2 regions of the Pseudoalteromonas sp. 2CM36K genome follow, and region 1 is predicted to be linked to the other one. Evidence: predicted binding sites of a transcription regulator. Region 1 holds the regulator's gene; the other holds the start of a gene.
What was found. Region 1 encodes sigma-54, which starts transcription at its own class of promoters, with help from an activator protein. Its sites were predicted from a motif close to GTTGGCACGNNNNTNGNNT; they were not measured.
Positions count from the first base shown of each region.

Region 2: the regulator sigma-54 is predicted to act here: its motif matches at 2,025-2,043, upstream of MTN97_RS15140 (PA2169 family four-helix-bundle protein).

Region 1 is NZ_JALNTK010000028.1:33,724-37,150, forward strand. Features, by position in the region: gene lptA (lipopolysaccharide transport periplasmic protein LptA) at 1-53, shown strand, start outside; gene lptB (LPS export ABC transporter ATP-binding protein) at 50-775, shown strand; gene MTN97_RS15845 (RNA polymerase factor sigma-54) at 1,109-2,608, shown strand; gene hpf (ribosome hibernation promoting factor) at 2,635-2,922, shown strand; gene ptsN (PTS IIA-like nitrogen regulatory protein PtsN) at 2,927-3,379, shown strand; gene rapZ (RNase adapter RapZ) at 3,399-3,427, shown strand, end outside.
Region 2 is NZ_JALNTK010000025.1:63,688-67,114, reverse strand. Features, by position in the region: gene aceK (bifunctional isocitrate dehydrogenase kinase/phosphatase) at 1-955, shown strand, start outside; gene MTN97_RS15145 (LysR family transcriptional regulator) at 972-1,910, shown strand; gene MTN97_RS15140 (PA2169 family four-helix-bundle protein) at 2,082-2,525, shown strand; gene MTN97_RS15135 (TonB-dependent receptor plug domain-containing protein) at 2,857-3,427, opposite strand, start outside.

The DNA of each region.
Region 1 (3,427 bases):
CTATTTTAGTGCCTGTTGAAAATAAAAAAGAAGATGATAAAGGCCAACCATGAGCACATTAAAAGCAGAGCTATTAGCTAAAAGCTACAAAGGTCGTGAAGTGGTGAAAAACGTTGGCCTAGAGGTTGAAGCTGGCAGTATTGTGGGGTTACTTGGCCCTAATGGTGCAGGTAAAACCACCACCTTTTATATGATTGTAGGCCTTGTACCTAGCGATAAAGGCAAAATATCAATTGATGATAAAGATATTACTTTATTACCGATGCACAGCCGAGCGCGTTTAGGGATTGGTTATTTACCGCAAGAGTCGTCTATTTTTAGAAAGCTGACTGTTTATCAAAACTTAATGGCTATCTTAGAAACACGTAAAGAATTAAATAAACAACAACGCGAAGATACTTTAAATAATTTACTTGATGAATTTAGCATTCAGCATATCCGCGATAGTCAAGGTATGGCTTTATCAGGTGGTGAACGTCGCCGCGTTGAAATTGCTCGCGCGCTTGCAGCAAACCCTAAATTTATCCTTTTAGACGAACCCTTTGCGGGGGTTGATCCTATCTCAGTATTAGATATTAAAAAGATTATAGAGCATCTTAAAAACCGTGGCATTGGCGTCCTTATTACAGATCATAATGTGCGCGAAACACTTGATGTTTGTGAAAAAGCCTACATAGTTTCTCATGGGGAGTTAATTGCATCAGGCACTCCTGAATACGTATTAAACGATAAAACAGTACGCGATGTTTATTTGGGCGAGCAGTTCAAGCTCTAATATGTGTGTTATTCCACTAAGCATCTGCTAAGATTAATCATACTTAGGTCTGTTGACCTATCAAGGTTGAATTTGCAGCAGTCTGTTTGATATTTAGGCAAGGCAGAGCCTATGTGGTGTGGTATTCCCCATAAATAGGCGATAACGCAGCATCAATGCCAAACAGGCGCTGCCCTTCGGGTTCTGCCTAGGGACGATTTACTCTTTGTTGCTCGGTTTTGACTTAGTCCACTAGGTTACAAACCTCGCGCCGCAATTAAACCGCCCCTAGTTTGAACAAATTTTAATCGCAAAGGTCAACAGACCGTAATTTAAAAGGATTGTTAGAGATACATGAGGCAATCATTACAGCTGCGCATGGGCCAGCAACTTACAATGACTCCACAGTTGCAACAAGCAATTCGCTTATTGCAACTCAGTACATTGGATCTCCAGCAAGAAATTCAAGAAGCGCTCGATAGCAACCCCTTGCTTGAAGTTGAAGAACACGATTACAGCGAAGACACAGCAGGTAAAAACGAACAAAAAGCCGATAACGATGACTTAACGCTAAGTGCCTCAGCTGACGATAAACCTAGCGAGTATGAGCAAGATAGCGGCGAAGCAATGACCAAAGACACCATTAGCGATGATATGGCTATGGATGTTACTTGGGATGAATATATGAGTGCTGCGCCTGCCTCTTCATCGGGCCCAATGCCAGAAGATGAATCTATTTATCAAGGCTCTTCGACTGAAACGCTGCATGAGTATTTAATGTGGCAACTTCAACTGACGCCGTTTAGCCCTACCGATGAAGCGATAGCTATTGCAATTGTAGAAGCTGTGGACGACTCAGGGATTCTAACCCTTAGCTGTGAAGAAATATTAGAAAGCTTTAACCAAGAAAACGACGCCGAAGATGAAGTTGAACTTGACGAAATAGAAGCGGTACTAAAGCGTATTCAACTATTTGATCCAGTGGGAATAGCCGCGCGTAGTTTACAAGAGTGCTTGTGTATTCAGCTAAATCAATTTGATAAAGACACACCTTTTTTAAACGAAACAAAAATGATCTTAACCGATCATATTGATTTACTGGCTGCGCGTGACTATCGCACGTTGATGAAAAAAACAAAGCTTAAAGAAGATGAGCTTAAAGAAATCATGACGTTGATTCATACGCTCAGCCCAAAACCGGCAGACACTATTGTCAGAGAAGAGTCTGAGTACGTTATTCCTGACGTGTCGGTTAAAAAAGTAAAAGGCCGTTGGGTGGTTGAACTAAACCCAGATAGCATGCCTAAGATCAGAGTAAATAGCCAATATGCAGCTATGTCGCGTACGGTTAAATCAAGTGGTGATAGCCAGTTTATTCGCTCGCACTTACAAGAGGCTAAATGGTTTATAAAAAGCTTAGAAAGTAGAAACGACACACTGCTTAAAGTAACTAACTGTATTGTGCAGCAACAACAGGCCTTTTTTGAACATGGTCCTGAGGCGATGAAGCCTATGGTACTTAACGATGTGGCTGAAATGGTGGAAATGCACGAGTCGACTATTTCACGTGTTACTACGCAAAAATATATGCACACACCACGTGGCATTTTTGAGCTTAAATATTTCTTTTCAAGCCATGTAAGTACTGAAAATGGTGGCGAATGCTCATCAACAGCAATACGAGCATTAATTAAAAAATTAATCGCTGCAGAAAACTCAGCTAAACCATTGAGTGATAGTAAAATTGCAGATATATTGGCAGAGCAAGGAATTAAAGTAGCGAGGAGAACTATAGCAAAATATCGCGAATCTCTAGCTATTCCCCCGTCTAATCAACGTAAAAGTTTGATTTAAGGCGTACAACAAAGAGGAAAATGTTTATGCAACTGAATTTAACTGGTCGTCATGTAGATATTACCGACTCGCTTAGAGACTACGTAAATAGCAAATTTTCGAAGTTACAGAGGCACACTGATCACATAACGAATGTGCACGTTATTCTCGATGTAGAAAAACTAAACCAAAAAGCTGAAGCAACCGTTCATGTTAGTGGCGCTGAGATTTTTGCTTCTACTGAGCATCAAGATATGTATGCCGCTATAGACTCGCTCATTGACAAGCTAGATCGTCAAGTAATTAAACACAAAGAGAAACTTGCTCGACACTAACACTATGAAACTAAGCTCACTTATCTGTCAGGACTGCAGTAAAGCTGCGGTCCTTTTTAATAGTAAAAAAAGAATTTTAGAATTTATCAGTGAATTGGCTCACAATAAACTGCCCTATTTAACACAACAAGATATTCTTAACGCATTAACTGCAAGAGAAAAGCTTGGAAGTACAGGTATAGGTCGAGGAATTGCAATTCCACATGGTCGTATGAGTGGTGTACAAGAGCCTCTTGCACTTATATTAGTGAGCGAAACGGCTATTAATTTTGATGCGATAGATAACAGACCGGTCGACATTTTTGTTGCCTTAATTGTACCTGATGGTGACAATAAGCAGCATTTAAAAACCTTAGCCACGATAGCAGAAAAGCTCAATGATAAAGAATTTTGTAAACAGTTACGCGCCGCCAAATCGGATAGCGAACTGTATCAGGTTATCGTCAGTCAATCGTAGTAATAAAGAAAGGTGGTAAATGGAATTAATAATTATAAGCGGTCGCTC
Region 2 (3,427 bases), on a different contig from region 1:
TTTTATGGTAGAAACTCACGCTCCTTCAGCGTTAGTGCGGTTTTTAAATCAACTTATGCCTAATAAAACCCTCGCCGAGCTTTACAACGCCATAGGCTTTCATAAACAAGGTAAAACCGAGTTTTATCGCGAGTTTTTGAATCATTTAATCCATTCTAATGACGAATTTACCATTGCTCCCGGTACACCGGGTATGGTGATGATGGTATTTACCCTACCCTCGTTTGGTTATGTATTTAAAGTTATTAAAGATAAATTTGGCGAAAGTAAGCCGTTTGGTCGCGATACGGTATTAAAACGCTATCAACTGGTTAAAAGTCATGACCGTGTTGGCCGAATGGCTGACACCATAGAGTATTCAAACGTCGTATTTCCTTTGGCACGATTTGATAGTAACTTGTTAGCACAGTTGCACAAAACCATTGGCTCATCGATGGTGATTGAGGGTGAGTGGTTAATCATAAAACATTTGTATATTGAACGGCGAATGACACCGCTTAATCTTTTTTTAGAAAATGCAGACGAAAAAAGTGCCGCCGATGCCATTGAAGAGTATGGCCAGGCGCTTAAAGAAATGATTGCCGTGAATATTTTCCCTGGCGATATGCTGTTAAAGAACTTTGGTGTAAGTAAGCACAAACGTATTATTTTTTATGATTACGATGAAGTGCAATATTTAACAGACATGAACTTTAGAGCACTACCCAAAGCAAAAAGTTATGATGATTATTTGATGGATGAACAAAGTTACTCGGTTGCTCCGCAAGATGTATTTCCAGAGCAATTATGTACCTTTGTAATGCCTAACCCAACATATAAACAATTTTTAACCAGTACGCACCCAGAACTACTTGATGTGAGCTTTTGGAAACAAGCACAACAAAATATAAAAAATGGAAAGGTGAGTCATATTTATCCCTATCCTACAGCACAGCGTTTTATCCATTACTGGTAAACGTTAAGGACACACAATGAATATAAGTAAAATAGATTTAAATTTACTGGTTTATCTCGATACATTACTGCGCGAATGTAACGTTACTCGTGCCGCTAACCAGCTTAGTATTACTCAACCGGCAATGAGTAATGGACTGAAACGCCTACGTAACCTTTTTAACGATCCTATTTTAGTGCGTACCAGCGATGGTATGGTGCCGACCGAGCGCGCTATTGAGTTACAGCCTGTTATTCGCGGCATTTTGATGACGCTTGAGGAAACGCTAGCACCTAATCGCGAATTTGAAGCTAAACAAAGTAAACGCGTGTTTAGAATTATGGCCAGTGACTATGCAGCCAGTACCATGGCACCGCGTTTGTTAGGGAAATTACATGAAGAAGCCCCAGACACCACATTAGATATTTTAACGCCCAGCGATGTAACCTTTCATGATGTAGAAAACGGTAAAGTAGACATGGCAATTAACCGCTTTGAGAACTTACCGCAATCGTTTCATCATAAGCGAATTTGGAAAGATAGCTTTTGCTGTTTAGTAAGATCCGACAACCCTATTATTGAAAACTTTAGCCTAGATAGCTATTTAAAAGCCCGTCATATTTGGGTAAGTAAAACAGGCTTTGGTGTTGGGGTTGGCATGGATCCTAAAGATGTGCAAAAGCTGGGTTGGGTTGACGAAGCGCTCGCCCATTTTGGGAAGCATCGAAATATTGCCACCTTTACTCGTAACTACCATGTTGCTATTCATTTAGCGAAAGAAAAAAACCTCGTGGCGACTTTACCCTCAAAAGCGGCCAATATTTATGTAGACGATCCAGGGCTTAAAATACTTGAGCCACCTTTTCCTATTCCACCATTTGAACTTGATATGATATGGAGCCCTTTGTTACACAGAGATGCTAGCCATATTTGGTTACGTCAAAAAGTAGCCGAAGTAGCTGAAGAGCTTAAATAACCTTCTTACATGCTTTTATGTAAATTTTGCTTGCTAGCAGCATGTTAGCAAGCTTGACTAGACCTCCCCACAATAATAAAACGATGAAAAACAATTAGTTAAAAATAAAACCGCGTTGGAATGCCGCTTGCTTAGTTATCTATGTATTTTAAATTAACAGAGGTCATTATTATGAGCACCCATCAAGGACAAGAGATAAATCATATCACCGACATTATCCAAGTAATGAATAGCGGTATCGACTTTTACGAAAAAGCACAAGATAAAGTACAAGATCCTAGCGTAAGTGCATTATTTCAGCGCATGATTGACGCCCGCAAATTAAGTGTTGAAAGCTTACAACCCTATGCAATTAATCAACAAGGCGCACGTGAAGATGGCTCTTCGTTCGCGGTAGAAGCACGCAGAGCATTTACCGCTTTGCTCAGTACATTCACTAGCGATAATGACCAAACCTACATTAAAGAGCTTGAAGAAGTAGAAGATAAAACCTTAGAAGAAATCAAAACAGCGTTGAAAAAGCCTCAATCACATGATTGTGAAGCGGCGCTGTCAAAGGTATTGCTTACCATGCAAAGCTGTCATGCTGAAATGAGTAAAATGCAAAAACATTAAGTTTAAAAACTATAAAAGGGCCTTACGGCCCTTTGGTTGTTAAATAACAATAGGAGAGTTATTAGGGTCTGTTGACCTTTTAAGGTTGAATTTGCAGCAGTCTGTTTGGTATTTAGGCAAGACAGAGCCTATGTGGTGTGGTTATTCCCCATAAATAGGCGATAACGCCGCATCAATACCAAACAGGCGCTGCCCGAAGGGTTCTGCTTAGGGGCGATTTACTCTTTGTTGCTCGGTTTTTACTTAGCCCACTAGGTTACAAACCTCGCGCCGCGATTAAACCGCTCCTAGTTTGAACAAATTTTAATCCAAAAAGGTCAACAGACCCTTATTAAAAGCGGTATTCTGCACCTACGTAGTAGTAAGCACCGTTAAAACCAAATGGCGCTGAACGACGAGAGTACTTAAATACCCCATCACTGCTGACAATGGTATTACCTTGAGCATCTACAATAGTACCTGAACGTGAATTACCTATGGTGTTTTCATCAGGGTAAACATCAAATAAGTTATTTGCGCCAATGTTTACCGATAAATTATCAGTTACAAAGTAATTAACTTTAATGTCAGTTAAAATTTCAGCACCGTAAGTCTGGCGACCGCCATCTTCAACTGTGTACTCACCAAAACGATTAAGTGATAAATTAACAGTCCAATCGTCACGGCGATAAAGCGCACTTAAGTTAATGCGATCTTCTGGTTGCCATTCTTCAATGATAGAAATTTCTTGATCAGAAAACACATCATCGACTGGCACGGTTTCAAGACCAGAACCTGCAGGTGTAAATAACGACACGACATCGGTTTCGGTAAAGTTGGCCGCTAATGTAAAATCAAGCGTGCCGCCTAGGCCTTCTGTATTCCATGTAGCTACAAAGTCGATACCTTGCGTTTCTGTGTCA